Regions from separate parts of the Aeribacillus composti genome, predicted to be linked through region 1. Evidence: predicted binding sites of a transcription regulator. Region 1 holds the regulator's gene; the other holds the start of a gene.
The links. Region 1 encodes CtsR, which represses protease genes until heat stress. Its sites were predicted from a motif close to ATGGTCAATAAAGGTCAAACA; they were not measured.

Region 1 (8,818 bases):
TTTATCTGGAGTGAAAAGAAATCAAACAAGCGAGGATTATGTTCAAGCTCGTGAATTAGCCAATAAAGGAATTGAACATATTACGAATCAGATTCAAAGCGATTTGAAAAATGAACTAGGAGAAGAAGGAATCACCCGCAGCGAGTTTATAACGAAATTAAATACGATTTTAAATCGCTATAAAGACGTGATAAATAGTGTTCACAATACTGGCGCAACTGGTGAATATCGAGTATATATACGAAATATAGAAAATGTAATAGAAAATGGTGAAGAAAACCCGCTAAAGAAGAAGATAACCTTTTTAAGCAGAGGATTTGTTGATGGCAAGGAAAAAACGGTTATTTCAGAAGTTGAAATTGGTGCACAATCTGTTTTGGAGACATTACATTATGCGCTCGGTGCCAACAAATTATGTAAAACTCCAAATGCCTGTATACCTGGTGAAGGAAATATGTTTTTGCACGGCGGGGTTTCAATCACAGGGGATATGAAGGTAGACGGGAATTTAATCATAACGAACCGCGGATATGCATTTTTAAGTGGTGAGAAATGGATTGCGTCCGTTTACCCGAGCATTTTACCAACACAAGGAAAAGCAAACGCAAACTTAATACTTGGCGGAAATATTTTTACCTTTAATCATACCCCTCCATATGGACAACATATTACAACTTCTAATTTTGGAAGTTCTTATACAAAGCTAACAGATCGTATTGATGATGCTTTTTACAATCGGCAAGCCCCGGTTATTGTAAAAAGGCAGCCGATCCGTGATGACATTCAAATTCCTGCACAAAAATCGGTTTTTTATTATAAACATAATTCTCCCGGTGTAACGATCATAAAAGCTAATAATAGAATAATCTCAAACCAAAATCGGCCTAATGACAAAGTTTATGCGAGTCATGATGAATGTTTTTTATGGTGTAATCAGAAATACGATGGAGATTACACATTTACTGGGAATAATCTTTTTAAAAGCTTTGCCACTGCAGGTTCATTAACAATTCGCAATTCAAATAATCAATTCAGACAGACCACCTTTAAGGAGGGGGCCTATATAGAGAAAGATTTAACAATTGGCAACGGGTCTGATTCGTACAACCCAAATAATTATGACAAAATTCGGGTGGACGGCCCCATATTTGTGAACGGTGATCTGACGATTAAAGGGGCTGATGCGGAATTTAATTCAATTATGTACGTAATGGGAGATGTGACGATTGAATATTCGCGCATCAATGGATTAGGCCAAAACGGTTCGTTAATTATTTTTGCAAAAGGAAATATAAACATTAGAAATAATAGCGTTAACCAGGATGAACCTAGTAATATTAAAGGGTTTTTCTATTCAGAACAAGCATTAGAAATGTTTGGAGTGGGGTCAAATATTCGAATAGAAGGAGGAATATCAGCGAGGCGCATTGTTTTAAATGCGATAAGAGGACGGGCCAGCAATCAAAATTTTAGTGGGGCGCAAAAAATTACGAATAACGATTATTTTGAAGGTGCACAAAACCAAATAGGCAAGCCTTCTAGGCTGCAAATTATTTATGATCCGGAAATTATCAATACGTATGCAGATATAAAGTCTAGAGAGCCCGTTATTAAAAACCTGGATCCGCCTAAAATTATTAATCGTGACATAGAATAAATACCTTTCATCTTATTTTATTGCCGATATGACCGCCGCCTCTCGTGTATAGCGAAGGCGGTGGAGGAATCGGCCTCTTTTTTAGCTTTTTGTGATGTTTTTCCGTTGCAATACTTTCCGTTATGATCATAAAATGAAAAATTAAGAAATGACAGTCTAAAAGCCAATTTTTCGAGAAAATTGTCGAAAGCCGAAATGGATATTTTTGCTGTTACAAAAACATCTTTAATTGATTTGAATGATGCAAACCGTTTTAATTAATCTGAGAAAAGCGATTGAGGCGAGATTTGCTTATCCATGTAAAAAAGTATGGACGAAACGATTATTCGCTGCAATGCGGTTTGAGAAGCTCAAGCCTCTTTTATCCTCTTGTAAATGGAAATATATAACAAACAAAACAGCTTAAAACAGAACGAACAAAAACGACAAATTTACGAACAACTAAGAGCTCGCTTCTTCTGAAGATCCTCCGCATCTATTGCAATCAAGCTCGCTTTCTTTAAAACCTTCAATCGGAGTATAATTAATTGATCGTTACTTCAGAAACATAAACTGTTCCATTCTTGAAGCATATGAGCAGTGAAAGCTTCGTTTGATTTTAAAGCCAGCTCTAAAAGTGCTTTTTTGTTTCATATCATTCTTAGTCTCATACTCAAGAACAATTGAATATTGAGCACTGTTCATCGCATATAATGGGAAAGTATAATACTGTATCATTTCAAAATTCATATATGGCCAAAACAGAAAAAGTCATTTGGATGGTAAGGAGGAATGATAATGCCTGAGGAATGGCAAATTATGTTGATTCGCATTGTTTTAGCAGTCATTTTAAGTGGATTTATTGGCCTTGAACGAGAATTTAAACGGCATCCAGCAGGCTTTCGCACGCATTTGTTAGTTGGTGTCGGCTCCTGCATGATGATGCTGCTGTCTCTTTATGGCTTTGAAGAATATATGGATCGTTATGAAAATATTCGTTTTGACCCAGCAAGAATTCCTTCTTATGTCATTAGCGGCATTGGTTTTTTAGGTGCTGGAACGATATTAGTGAGAGGGGTTACGGTAAGAGGATTAACGACGGCAGCCTCGATTTGGGTTGTTGCAGGACTTGGCCTTGTTGTTGGGGCAGGAATGTATCCGTTGGCGATTTTTTCTACCTTGATTGTATTGTTGAGTTTGATCTTTCTCAATAAGGTGGAGGCTTTTTTTGCTGAGAAGTCAAGCAAAAAATGGATACAAGTTAATCTTCCAGAAGATGATTTGGTGGAATTTACTCGGAAACTTGAACAATTAAATATTTCTGTTTATAAAATTCATTTTACATTGTCAAAGCCAAAAGAAACTAAACATGCGAAGCGTTCATATTTACTTGAAATTGGCCTTCCAAAAGATGAAATGCCTGAAATCATAAACGAATTATTGAAATTTCAAGAAGTTAAAAAAGTTTTTTAAAGAGCGGGTTTTTTCCATATTGTAAATGGCAATATTATTAGTGAGCTTTTTTGTTGAAATGACACAAAAAAAAATTTATATTATAATTAAGGTCAAATATAGTCAAAGTCAAGTGACTAGTTGTTATCGTTTAGGAAATAAGCATTACGTAAACATCTTGCCTCCTATCCCTCAAGGATATTGCACATTTCTTGAGCGTTTTGCAATTCCAATCAAAAAGTTGAAGGAGGTGTTTTTCGAGGTGCGGAATATATCTGATATTATCGAGCAATATTTAAAGCATGTATTAGATTCAAGCGGAAAAGAAATTGTTGAAATTAAAAGAAGTGAAATTGCGGATAAATTTCAATGTGTTCCATCGCAAATCAATTACGTGATCAACACTCGTTTTACAATTGAACGGGGTTACATTGTCGAAAGCAAAAGGGGTGGAGGCGGTTATATCCGAATTATGAAAATTCGAATCAATGACCGTATCCAGCTGATCAATCAAATTTTAAATGCCATTGGTAAAAGGCTGTCACAATCGTCGGCGGAGGATATTATTTTGAGATTGGCTGATGAAGAGGTTATTTCAGAAAGAGAAGCGAAAATTATGTTGAGCGTAATTGATCGGTCTGTTTTATATATTGATTTGCCTGATCGAGACGAATTGAGGGCAAGGATGATGAAGGCGATGCTCACCTCGTTAAAATACAAGTGAGGATGTGATGGACGATGATTTGTCAAGAATGTCATGAAAGGCCCGCTACTTTCCACTTTACAAAAATCATCAACGGCGAAAAAACTGAAGTGCATATATGTGAAAAATGTGCACAGGAAAAAAGTGATGTATTCATATTCAATATGAATCCAGGCTTTTCTATAAACAACTTATTGTCCGGATTATTAAATATGGACAGCGCCATTAGCAGCCAAGGGCAAAATGTTTTCAAGAAAAATCAGGTCATTCAATGTGAGAAATGTAATATGACGTTTGATCAATTTACGAAAATTGGTAAATTCGGGTGCTCCCATTGTTACAAAACGTTTTATCACCAAATTACCCCGATTTTAAAACGTGTTCATGGCGGGAATACAACTCACGGCGGTAAAGTACCGAAACGGACCGGTGGAAGTATTCATTTGAAAAAGCGCCTGAAAATGCTTAAACAGGAACTGCAAGAATTAATTGCGAAAGAGGAATTCGAAAGAGCAGCTCAAGTTCGGGATGAAATTCGGTCCATTGAAGCGAAGATAAATGGACGGAACGAAAGGGGAGTATGACATGTCCTTTCAAAAATTTATTCGTTCAGCCATGAGCCCTTGGATGAATCAAGAAGGACCTGATTCCGATATTGTGCTGAGCAGCCGAGTCAGATTGGCGCGAAATATAGAAAATATCAGCTTTCCTACCATTATGTCGAATGAAGAAGCCTTGGTTATTTTAAATACATTTGAAGAATCATTTTCACAAAGAGTGTTTGACGGTTTAGGGACATTCGTGCTGCTGAAAATGAATGAACTTCAGCCTATTCAAAAACGCGTACTTGTAGAGAAGCATTTGATTAGTCCTTATTTAATGGAAGAATCAGCACTTGGAGGGTGCCTTTTATCTGAAAACGAAGAAGTGAGCATCATGATAAACGAGGAGGATCATATTAGAATTCAATGTTTGTTCCCGGGCCTTCAGCTAAAAGAAGCGTTGAAAATGGCAATGAATCTTGACGATTGGATTGAGGAAAAAGTAGATTATGCATTTGATGAACATAGGGGCTACTTAACTAGCTGTCCAACAAATGTCGGTACCGGCTTGCGGGCTTCCGTGATGATGCACCTTCCAGGACTTGTCTTAACACAGCAGATTAACCAAATTATACCTGCTATCAATCAATTAGGATTGGTTGTGAGAGGTCGGTACGGAGAAGGAAGTGAAGCGATAGGTAATATATTCCAAATTTCGAACCAAATTACGCTAGGCAAATCAGAAGATGATATTGTCGATGATTTAATAGGTGTTGTCGGGCAATTAATTGCTCAAGAACGGGCTGCAAGAGATGCTTTATATAAAACGAATCCGCATCATCTAGAAGACCGTGTATATCGTTCCTACGGCACTCTCAAATACAGCAGGATTATTCCATCGAAAGAAGCAATTCAATGTTTATCAGATGTGCGCTTAGGAATTGACCTGGGAATTATTCAAAATGTTCCACGCAGTGTTTTAAATGAGCTTATGATTTTAATTCAGCCCGGATTTCTGCAACAATATTCAGGAGGAGTTCTACGGCCGAATGAACGGGATATTCGCAGGGCAACATTAATTCGTGAAAGGCTTCAATTAGAAAGGAAGCAAAGGGAGGATGATGAACAATGATGTTTGGGAGATTTACGGAACGGGCGCAAAAAGTGCTTGCTTTAGCTCAGGAAGAAGCTGTACGACTCGGACATAACAATATCGGCACAGAGCACATATTGCTTGGGCTCGTGCGCGAAGGAGAAGGAATTGCCGCTAAAGCGCTTCACGCTCTAGGATTAAGTCCAGAAAAAATCCAAAATGAAGTGGAAAGCCTGATAGGACGGGGACAAGAAATTTCGCAAACGATCCATTACACACCGAGAGCAAAGAAAGTCATTGAACTGTCAATGGATGAAGCAAGAAAATTAGGACATTCTTATGTCGGAACAGAACATATCCTATTGGGATTAATTCGAGAAGGCGAGGGAGTTGCTGCGCGTGTTTTAAACAATCTCGGAGTAAGCTTGAACAAAGCGCGTCAGCAAGTTTTACAGTTGTTAGGCAGCAACGAAGTATCCTCAAGCCACCAAGGAAGTTCGATGACAAACGCAAATACTCCGACGCTTGATAGTCTTGCGCGGGACTTAACGGCTGTTGCACGGGAGGGCGGACTTGATCCAGTCATCGGCCGAAGCAAAGAAATTCAGCGTGTCATCGAGGTTTTGAGCCGAAGAACAAAAAATAATCCTGTCTTAATAGGTGAACCTGGTGTTGGGAAAACTGCCATAGCAGAGGGACTTGCTCAGCAAATTGTGAATAATGAGGTTCCTGAAATTTTGAGAGATAAGCGCGTTATGACCCTTGATATGGGAACAGTTGTAGCTGGCACAAAATATAGAGGGGAATTTGAGGACCGCCTTAAAAAGGTAATGGATGAAATTCGCCAAGCAGGAAACATCATTTTATTTATTGACGAGCTTCATACACTGATCGGCGCAGGCGGGGCGGAAGGTGCAATTGATGCTTCCAACATTTTAAAACCTGCTTTGGCTCGGGGAGAATTGCAATGTATTGGGGCAACAACTTTGGATGAATACCGTAAATATATTGAAAAGGATGCTGCACTTGAACGGCGCTTCCAGCCAATCCAAGTCGACGAACCGTCCATTGAAGAGAGCATTCAAATTTTAAGAGGATTAAGAGACCGATATGAAGCACACCACCGGGTATCCATTTCCGATGAGGCGATTGAAGCTGCTGTTAAACTTTCAGATCGGTATATTTCCGATCGGTTCCTGCCTGATAAAGCGATTGACTTGATTGATGAAGCAGGCTCCAAAGTCCGTCTTCGTTCATTTGCAACACCTCCGAATTTAAAGGAATTGGAGCAAAAATTAGAAGAAGTGCGAAAAGAAAAAGAAGCTGCAGTCCAAAGCCAAGAATTTGAAAAAGCAGCTTCATTAAGAGATACAGAGCAGCGGCTCAGAGAGGAATTAGAGGAAACGAAAAAATCATGGAAGGAAAAACAAGGTCAAGAAAATTCTGAAGTGACCGTAGAGGATATTGCAATGGTTGTTTCAAGCTGGACGGGAATTCCGGTTGTTAAACTTGCCCAAACAGAATCAGAGCGGCTTTTGAATCTCGAAGAAATTTTACACTCGCGCGTTATTGGTCAAGAAGAAGCTGTCACTGCAGTCGCAAAAGCTGTCAGACGGGCACGTGCAGGCTTAAAAGATCCGAAGCGTCCGATCGGTTCATTTATCTTCTTAGGACCGACAGGTGTAGGGAAAACGGAATTAGCCCGTGCATTAGCTGAAGCAATGTTTGGTGACGAAGATGCTATGATTCGAATCGATATGTCAGAATATATGGAGAAGCATTCTACGTCAAGGCTCGTTGGTTCGCCTCCTGGATATGTAGGCTATGAAGAGGGAGGACAATTGACGGAAAAAGTGCGCCGCAAGCCATACTCAGTCGTATTATTGGATGAAATTGAAAAAGCTCATCCAGATGTGTTTAACATTTTGCTGCAGGTGCTTGAAGACGGAAGACTCACAGACTCAAAAGGGCGCACCGTTGATTTTCGAAATACGATTTTAATCATGACTTCAAATGTAGGGGCAAGCGAATTAAAACGGAATAAATATGTCGGCTTTAATGTTCAAGACGAAAATGAAAATTATAAAGATATGAAAAACAAAGTGATGGATGAACTGAAAAAAGCATTTCGTCCTGAATTTTTGAACCGGATTGACGAAATTATTGTGTTCCACTCTTTAGAGAAAAAACATTTGAAAGAAATTGTTTCGCTGATGGCGGATCAGCTGACAAAACGATTAAAAGAACAGGATATAGAACTCGAATTAACGGATCGTGCAAAAGAAAAGCTGGCTGAAGAGGGCTTTGACTTAGAATATGGAGCACGTCCGTTGCGGAGAGCGATTCAAAAATATGTCGAAGATCGCTTATCAGAGGAATTATTGAAAGGCACGATCTCGCAAGGTCAAAAAGTTGTATTGGACGTGCAAAATAATGAATTTGTCGTAAAAACTGCAGAAAAGGTTCAATAATCCAATGGGCATACTGCTTCACGTATGCCCCTCTCTTTCATTATATTGTCGTTTATCGATTGAACAAAGTGGGGAATAACCGAATGTCAAAGATCAAATCAAAATATATTTGTCAATCGTGCGGATATGAATCGCCGAAATGGATGGGAAAATGTCCAGGGTGCGGCGCATGGAATTCAATGGTTGAAGAAGTTATCAAGCCAAAGGGAAAACACCGCATTGCTTTTAGTCATTCCGAATCATCCACTGTCAGCAAACCTTCTCCAATTCATCAAATCCAAGCTGCGCAAGAACCTAGAATGCTTACAGGACTTCATGAGTTTAACCGCGTATTGGGAGGCGGAATTGTAAAAGGGTCTCTCGTTTTAATTGGAGGGGATCCTGGAATTGGAAAATCCACTCTCTTATTGCAAGTCTCCTCACAGCTGGCAGAGAGAGGGAACGATGTTTTATACATTTCGGGAGAAGAATCTTTAAAACAGACAAAACTTCGCTCCGACCGACTCGGGGTAAAAGGCGAAAGACTTTTCGTGCTTTCTGAAACGGACTTAGAAATCATCATTCAATCCATAATGGAAACTGAACCGGCTTTTGTCATCATTGATTCCATTCAAACGATTTATAACAGTGAAATTGCTTCTGCTCCTGGAAGCGTATCTCAGGTTCGAGAATGTACGGCTGAATTAATGAGATTGGCAAAGACAAAAGGAATTCCGATTTTTATTGTCGGTCATGTAACAAAAGACGGCACAATTGCAGGGCCGCGCATTTTAGAACATATGGTTGATACTGTATTGTATTTTGAAGGTGATCGACACCATACGTACCGAATTTTACGGGCAGTTAAAAACAGGTTCGGATCCACTAACGAAATAGGAATTTTTGAAATGAAGGAAACAGGTCTTAAAGAAGTGCTCAACC
Region 2 (8,818 bases), 960 kb from region 1:
CATAGCATTATTCGTTAGGCAATTTCCCTGTTTTCTTATATTCTTCCACATATTTTAAAACTTTATTTTTAAATTCTTTATCTACTAGAGGGCTGAACTTCCCTAAATCAATCACACCATCTTGAAAATCAAAATATAAATTCCCGCTTTCCAGTTCGCCTTTTATAAATTTTTTTGCGACTAATAAATACAACTCATCCACATGCTGTACTGTGCTTGTTAAAACCATTTGTTCGCCCAAATCACTTTGATCTGAAACAAAGCCAATTGAATATATTCCTTTTTCCTTCACTTTTTCGATCACTGGCACGTTGTATCTGTCGCCTGCCGGATAAACAACATCTACATTTTCTGCGACAAGCTTATCGAGCTTCTCAAGCGCCAAGTCAACATGATCAAACCCTTGGACATATTCAATGTGAATGGTTACGTTTGGATTTTCAAATTGCGCCCCTTGATAAAACCCCTCCACTTCAGGCTGCCACTCAAAAGCGGCAATAATTCCGATTTCGTTTGTTTTTGTCATATGTGCTGCCACCATTCCTGCGAAAAAGCCCATGGCATGCGCCTCAAAATTTAAACTTGTGGCATTCGGGCCTTTTGCATCACCATTAAAAAAAACGAAATGAATATCTGGATATTGATCCAGCAAATCTCTAAAAAAACCCTCATATTCGTGACCGTGCCCGATAATTAAATTAACTCCCTTTCCGTGAAATTCTTCGACCGCCTCCCTCACCGCCGCTTCGGAATTCATTCCTTCTTTATAAAAAACATCTACATTCAGCTCAGACTGAATTTTTAACAGCCCTTTATACCCTTTTGTCCCCCAAACTTGATCATTAATCGTTTCAGGAACGAGCAAACCCACCTTTTTCAGTTTTCCTTTTTCTGATGCTTGTCCGCAGCCAACGAGAAATAATAAAATAAAAATGATCACAAACATTTTTTTATACATACCAAGCAACTCCTTTAAACCAGTGAACTGCATCATCATTGAAATGGTGAGGTTTCTCAATAATCGAAATGATTACATATCGATCTCAGCTAAGTTCAAAACGATCTTTTGAATTTACGGTCAATTTGATTGTCACGAAATATAGCTTATGAGGCGTTTCTCTAGGAAGCTTCCTCTTTAACACGATGTATATTTAGTACTAAAATTTTCACGTTTCACTTCATTCCTCTTTTATTTTGCTATACGCCGTCAATGAAGTAAAGAAATTTTATATTTAGGTATAAAGTCTGCGTGTATTTTGCAGGAAAAAATCTTTTAATTCTTGCAAACTCTTTTCAATGTTTTCGACCGTCTTTGGAACAACTAAATGATGTTCGCTTTTCGATATAGGCTTGTAAATGTAATGAAAAATGTCAAAAAAGCTCATCACCTTCTTGATGCGCTCTTTGTCGTCGGAAATCAAGTAAATTGTTTTTTTCGCAAACAAATCTTCGTCAAATTCTGTTAACACCGGAACTATTTCATCAATATGAAGAATGTCACGAATGACAATTTTTTCATTCGCATTCGTCTTGGAACGGCTGATGCCTGTACATTCCAACAAACTGTTCGAAATCCAATGGCCTAGCGGCTGCCAAGGTCCGAAAACGGTTGGAAGATAAACAAATAAATAAGGGAAAGTCCATTTTTGTCCTATTTGCTGCATCCAGCTGTCAATTTCTTCATCCCTATATTCCAGCGGATTTTCTCCTTCAAGAGAAAATATAAAAATAATCGGAGTCTGCTTGAGGGATGCGATTTCGACCGTTTTTTCCAATCGGTGTTTTTCAGCTTCATCGTCTATCGGTTGATGATCTGTTTGACAATAATAAATCAAATCATATTGCTTTTTGGAAGCATCCTCTATCCAGCTGTCTTCTTCCAATAAATGAAAATGTGCGTTCCGCCCGAGCCACATCATTTCTTCTTCGCATATTTTTTTTTGCAACGGATTTTTAGGAACGATTACCACTCCATCGACTAGTAATCCTTCCTCTACCAGTTTTGAACATATATGAAAGCCTTCAAATTGATGAACCCCAACAATTAAAATATGTTTACACTGCTTTAAGGCAGTTGACATTTTGAAAACCTCCTTTATGAAAAAACTATTATTGTATCGTATGCGAAAAAAGAAGAGATTAGTCCAATGCCCTTTTCAAACAAAAAGGGGGCAGCCTGCTCACTTATTGAGCATTTTCGCCCAGGCCTCAATTCCATTTCTATAAGATTCTTTCATGCTCTTTGTAAAAACTTCTTATCATATCATGGATCCGATTTATATTTTCCTGGAAATAAAATGTGAATTGAATTGGAGCTTTCAGCTGCTTTCTCCATTCCTCATATTTTTTTCCATGAATTTTATAGGAATAGCTTCCCCCGTTCATTTTCTGCCAGATGCCTACAGGTATTTTTGATACAAAGTCTTGTATACGGACAAAGGGATAATGGGTGACAGCTTTTTCATCTAATTGGTAAGCTTTTGATAGTTCTTTTATCATTTGTTTGTAAAAAAATTTATTCTTTTTCTCTTCCGCTATTTGGGCTTTTATGTCCAAACAAGGATTGATCATCACCGATGAACGGATGGAATTTGGCATCTCTTCCATCAACTGCAGCGCAACGAGTGCTCCTATACCTTCAGACAGTATATGGATTTTTTTATTTAAAATTTCTTGTTTCATGACAAGATGATAAAGCTGTTTTGCCAACAAAACGGCGTGAGAGCTGCCCCAATGGCGTCCGTAAAGATTGGAATGAAACAATGTATATCCGCAGCTTTTTAACGTATTGATCAGCTGACGCCGCCCGTAATGCTCCAACCAGTAGCTTGAACCATTTTCAACAAAATGGGTTCGATCGCCAATGATCAAGATGCCGAATCCGTTCGGCTTTTCCGGAAGATGAATGACATTCCACTCGTTTTCAATTTGAAAAAATCTTTCCGAAACACCTTCCATTTGCCCACCACCTTTCCATCGATGACCTTTTATAATGTATGTACGAAATGTCAAAAAGGCTCGCAAAAAAATCGCGAAACAACCGTTTTCATGAAAAATGTTGTATGATAATATAAGTAAAGACAGGAATAAACGAGGTGAAGATAATGAGATATTTCGCAACATTTTTTTGGACGTTTTTGCTTGTCAACATGGCCAGCTATGTTGTTTCTTCCATGACAGGCTCTGCATTCCATTTTTCAACAGCAATTATAATCTCTGTTGTTTTTACCGTACTTCTCTTTATAATTGGGGAGTTAATTCCGGCTGAACCTTCAAAAGAGCATTAAGAATTTGTCGAAATTGGCGAATTGCCAATTTCTTTTTATTTATAACGAAAATCAGCGATTAGATGCCTGCTGCTATCGGCGAAGCCTCACTTGTTACGTCATAATATAGACAAATTCAAAAAAAAGGGGATAGTCTAAGTAAGTCATTTTTGGGCTTAAGACATCCCCTGTGATTTTTTGTTTTCAATGGAGATTTGTCTTTGGACAGACCCTTACCAGTTAACTATACGTCAGTATATTTAAGATTTCAGCCTAGCAAATTTACATGAAGCTGTTACGTATACGTCAGCACAACTAAGATTGGCGGAAAAAACTTATAAATCACTACACTTTTCCAATTATAGTTTTCTAGTCTTTTAGGCAGAATTAGGCTTTGCTTAGTTGTGCAAACTCCCCATGAAACTAGCCTGATAGGAATCTCGCCCTGTTTTTAGTCTCCGAATCAGATTCCCCGCCGCCAGAACACAGTTTCCTATGTCTACATGGTCCGCACAAAAAAAGACCCCTCCTCGATTGAGAAGGGTTTTAATATCCATTTATAGCTATTCTAATTTTGCTGCTCCGCTCTTCTCATGAGCATGCAAATCCGTTTTTATAACAATTTCTTCATTTTCTACCCCTAACAGAACTTGGTCACGATCATGAACGGTTCCAGCAATAACCGCTTTCGCAAGTTTTGTCTCTACATGCTTTTGAATAAACCGTTTCAGCGGCCGTGCACCAAATACAGGATCAAATCCTCTTTTTGCAATGAATTCCTTCGCTTCATCTGTAATCTTTAGTGTAAGTTGTTTATGGGATAGGCGCGCTTGAAGCTCTTTTAAAAGTTTTTCTACTATTCCCTTTACTTCGTTCATTGTTAAAGGCTTGAACAGGATCGTGTCATCAATCCGGTTTAAAAATTCTGGCCGGAAATGCATGGAGAGCTCATCAAGAACTTTCTTTTTCGCTTCGTCTGTTATTTCCCCCTGATCATTTAAACCGGAGAGCAAATGCTGAGAACCGATGTTGGATGTCATAATGATCACTGTATTTTTAAAATCAACTGTTCTTCCTTTCGAATCGGTCACCCTGCCGTCATCAAGCATTTGCAGCAATATGTTAAACACTTCTGGGTGAGCCTTTTCGATTTCGTCCAGTAATATAACCGAGTACGGATGTCTCCGAACTTTTTCCGTCAGCTGTCCTCCTTCTTCATATCCGACATAACCCGGAGGTGCGCCGATCAGCCTTGAGACAGAATGTTTTTCCATATACTCCGACATATCAATGCGGACTATTTCGTCCTCGCTGTCAAAAAGCGCTTCTGCCAATGCTTTCGCCAGCTCCGTTTTCCCGACCCCTGTCGGACCTAAAAAGAGGAAGGAGCCAATCGGCCTGTTCGGATCTTTTATGCCTGCCCGCGCACGCAAAACTGCATCCGATACTAATTCAACTGCATCGTCTTGCCCGATGACCCTTTCTTTTAATATTTGTTCAAGCTTCAGAAGCTTTTCTCTTTCCCCTTGTACAAGCTTTGCTACCGGAATGCCAGTCCATCTTGACACAATACCGGCAATTTCCTCTTCTGTTACTTCCTCGCGAAGCATCTTGTTTTCCTCTTTCTGCTTCATTTCTTCTTCCAACTGTTTGATTTGTTTTTCCAGCGCCGGAATTTTTCCATGGCGCAGCTCAGCCGCTTTGTTTAAATCGTATTCATCTTCAGCATCAGCTAAATCTCTGCGTGCTTTTTCCAGCTCTTCCCTCAAGCTTCTAAGCTGTTGAATACCTTCGACTTCAAGCTGCCATTTCGCCTTCATTTCATTTGCTTTCTCTTTTAAATTTGCAAGTTCCTTTTGCAACTCTTCCAATCTGATTCGGCTGATGTCATCCGTTTCTTTTTTCAATGCAGCCTCTTCAATTTCAAGCTGCATAATCCTTCTCGTCACTTCATCAAGTTCTGTCGGCATTGAATCTATTTCCGTGCGGATCATCGCGCATGCTTCATCGATTAAATCAATCGCTTTATCAGGCAGGAAGCGTTCTGTAATATAGCGGTGCGAGAGCTCACTCGCAGCTACAATCGCCGAATCATGAATTTTGACTCCATGATGGATTTCAAACCGTTCTTTTAGTCCTCGTAAAATAGAAATCGTGTCTTCCACAGACGGTTCGCTCACAAGCACCTGTTGAAAACGCCGCTCAAGCGCCGGATCTTTTTCAATATACTTGCGATGTTCATCAAGTGTCGTTGCTCCTATGCAGTGCAGCTCACCTCTCGCAAGCATCGGCTTTAACATGTTGCCGGCATCCATCGCTCCTTCTGTTTTGCCGGCCCCGACTATTGTGTGCAATTCATCAATAAATAAAATAATCCGTCCATCGCTCTTTTTGATTTCTTGCAAAACGGCTTTTAATCTTTCTTCAAATTCTCCGCGAAACTTGGCTCCCGCAATGAGCGAGCTCATATCTAAAGCAAATATTGTTTTATCTTTTAATCCCTCCGGTACATCTTTTCGTACAATCCGATGGGCTAATCCTTCCACGATCGCTGTTTTTCCAACCCCTGGTTCACCGATTAACACCGGGTTGTTTTTCGTTTTTCTTGATAAAATTCGGATCACGCGCCGAATTTCTTGATCACGGCCAATGACAGGGTCAATTTTTCCTTCTTTCACCTCTTTAACTAAATCACGGCCGTATTTCTCCAATACTTCATAAGTGCTTTCTGGATTAGGTGATGTCACCCGAGCATTCCCCCTTATTTCCTTTAACACTTTCAATATGGCAGCTTTTGTTAAGTGATATTGCTGAAAAAGCTCTCTCACTTCTTTTGAGCTCGATTCGGAAAATGCCAATATAATATGTTCAACTGATAAATAATCATCTTGAAAATCTTTCCTTATTTCGTCCGCTTTTGCAAAAGCTTCTGAAAGAGTACGGGAAATATAAATATTTACCTCACCGTTTCCGTGAACAGATATTTTCGGCTTTTTTTGTAAATACACGTTGATCGCTGACTCAATTTGTTGTACAGGACATTTAAGTTTTTCTAAAATTCTTGGAAAAATCCCGTCAGACTGCCGCAGAAAAGCAAGTAAAATATGAAATTCATCCACTTCTTGATGTTCATGTTCTTTTGCGATTTTTTGAGCTTCTACCAGACCTTTTTGCAGCTTCTCCGTGAATTGATTTACATCCATACCGAAACGCCCCTATTTTGACTTTTTTTGACCTTTAATTTTATTATAACTTCTTTATAAATCAAGTAAAGCCATTCGTTTTCCGAATGGCTTAGCGTTGTTCGAAATATTACGGCTTGCGCTTATAGGTCCAAACCCGATTATGGTTGGATGTTTCGGGGAATCGATCTCCTGCTTTGAGTTCAACCTTTTTGGGATCGACCACCATCGATCCGGTCTCGCCGACTTCGATGTAAATTCCGTTGTTAGGTGCTTTTTGACCAGGCCTGAATTGACGATTTTGACCCATGAATCATCCCTCCTTGGACATTATTGTTGGCTATCAGAAGATTTTTCATGTATAGACAGAAACACCTTTGATAATTTTCATTATGTGATGTACTTCGAAACTTTACTCAACGCCCAAAATCGAACTCACTGCATATGGCATCCTTTTGAAAAAATCGTTTAAGCGTGCAAGCACCGAATGCTGGGTCAAAAGCTCTTTTTACTGTTTCTGTGAGAATCATTATTTACAATTATTCCCAAAATCGTCTCACCTGTCGTTCTTTTTTGTCTGGATATACATGCAGTAGAGTAAAACCTTTCGCCCCGGTTTCAAAAGAAAAAAAGCAGGAGATCATCCTGCTTTATCAACGAAAGATCTTGTTAAGCCATAATTTCTTTTAAAATTGCTTTTTGCGCATGAAGGCGGTTTTCGGCCTGCAAAAATACCGCTGATTGGCTTCCGTCCATCACTTCATCTGTCACTTCCAAACCGCGCGCAGCCGGCAGGCAGTGAAGGAAGCTTGCATCTCGTTTTGCTTTTGCCAGCAAGGATTGATTTACTTGAAACGGTTTAAATGCTTTCATTCTTGCTTCTGTTTCTTCTTCCTGTCCCATGCTGACCCAAACGTCCGTATAAATAATATCAGCATCCTGAACCGCTTCGTCTGGATTATGAATTAATTCGACTTTCCCGCCCGTTTCGCCAGCAATTTCTTTCGCCTGTTTCAAAATGCTTTCATTTGGCTCATAGCCTTCTGGGGCTGCGATCGTAAAATGAGCGCCAACTTTTGCGCAGCCAACCATAAGGGAGTGGGCGACATTGTTGCCGTCGCCAACATAAACGACTTTTACGCCTGAAAATTTGCCTTTCAGCTCATAAATTGTCAATAAATCAGCTAACGCTTGGCAAGGATGGTACAAGTCGCACAAACCATTGATGACAGGGACAGTTGCATATTCGGCAAGCTCTTTGACCCGATTATGGTCAGTTGTGCGGAGAAGAATGGCATCCACATATCGCGACAATACTCTCGCTGTATCAGCGATTGTCTCACCGCGCCCGAGCTGAAGCTCTTTTGAAGAAAGAGCAAGCGCATGTCCCCCTAATTGCAGCATTCCTACTTCAAAGGAGACACGAGTTCGAGTGGATGATTTTTCGAAAATCATCGCCAGCGTTTTCCCATGAAGGACGTTTGATAGCGGGTTTTGCTTTAATTTCAATGCTTCCTCGAGCAAATATTGAATTTCTTCTGATGTAAAATCAAGCAGCTTTAAAACGTTACGACCTTTAAGTGTACTCATAAACTCATTTCGACTCCTTTATCTGACAGTTCATGTAAAGAAATAGGCGTGTATTTGCTAACTGTTAGTGCACTTAAAAATGCCTGAAATGATGCTTCTTCCGTCAATACCATAATTCCTCGTTCAAGCGCTTTTTGTCGTCTTGCCTTTGCCTGATCGTTTTCTTCCGGATTATAATAAAGCACCGCTTCTTTTTTCTCAAGCCAACTTTCAAAATTATCCGTTACCGGTTTTATATAATCGAGTACATCATCTTTCTTATCTCCATCCACAAAAATACCGTCCGAATGAATTGGAAATAAATGATCGAATACCTTCCGCATCGCTTCCTCAACAGATTTGCCGACACACATTCCTTCGCCCGTCGATTTCATTTCCGGACCTAGTTTCATATCGACATCTGAATGGGCGTGCGTTGAAAATACCGGATATTTAATAGCCACATATTCATGGGCTGCTATTTGAGGATGTAAGTCAGTTAACATTTTTCCGGTTAAAATGGTTGTCGCAAGATCTACTAACGGCACTCCGGCAACTTTGCTGACGATCGGCACAGTCCGGCTCGCACGCGGATTCACTTCCAGCACATAAACGTCCTGACCATCAATTAAAAATTGAATGTTCATAATGCCTTTATATTGCAAATGTTGAACCATTCTTTCCGCATAGTCGGTCATTTTTTCTTTTATTTCTTTTGACAACGACACAGCTGGAAAAATCGCATAACTATCGCCAGAATGAACACCAGCGGGCTCGATATGCTCCATAAATCCCGGAATA

Region 2: a site for CtsR is predicted at 6,484-6,504, ahead of clpB (ATP-dependent chaperone ClpB). Genes of this name have one in related genera too.

The regions. Positions count from the first base shown of each region.
Region 1 is NZ_CP134501.1:110,453-119,270, forward strand. It holds gene RI196_RS00590 (hypothetical protein) at 1-1,657, shown strand, start outside; gene RI196_RS00595 (MgtC/SapB family protein) at 2,435-3,109, shown strand; gene RI196_RS00600 (CtsR family transcriptional regulator) at 3,351-3,812, shown strand; gene mcsA (protein-arginine kinase activator protein McsA) at 3,827-4,375, shown strand; gene mcsB (protein-arginine kinase McsB) at 4,377-5,465, shown strand; gene clpC (ATP-dependent protease ATP-binding subunit ClpC) at 5,462-7,897, shown strand; gene radA (DNA repair protein RadA) at 7,981-8,818, shown strand, end outside.
Region 2 is NZ_CP134501.1:1,067,679-1,076,496, reverse strand. It holds gene RI196_RS05415 (BMP family ABC transporter substrate-binding protein) at 8-958, opposite strand; gene RI196_RS05410 (NAD(P)-dependent oxidoreductase) at 1,233-2,081, opposite strand; gene RI196_RS05405 (hypothetical protein) at 2,221-2,958, opposite strand; gene RI196_RS05400 (YjzD family protein) at 3,105-3,287, shown strand; gene clpB (ATP-dependent chaperone ClpB) at 3,830-6,469, opposite strand; gene RI196_RS05390 (YjzC family protein) at 6,579-6,758, opposite strand; gene argF (ornithine carbamoyltransferase) at 7,118-8,038, opposite strand; gene carB (carbamoyl-phosphate synthase (glutamine-hydrolyzing) large subunit) at 8,035-8,818, opposite strand, start outside.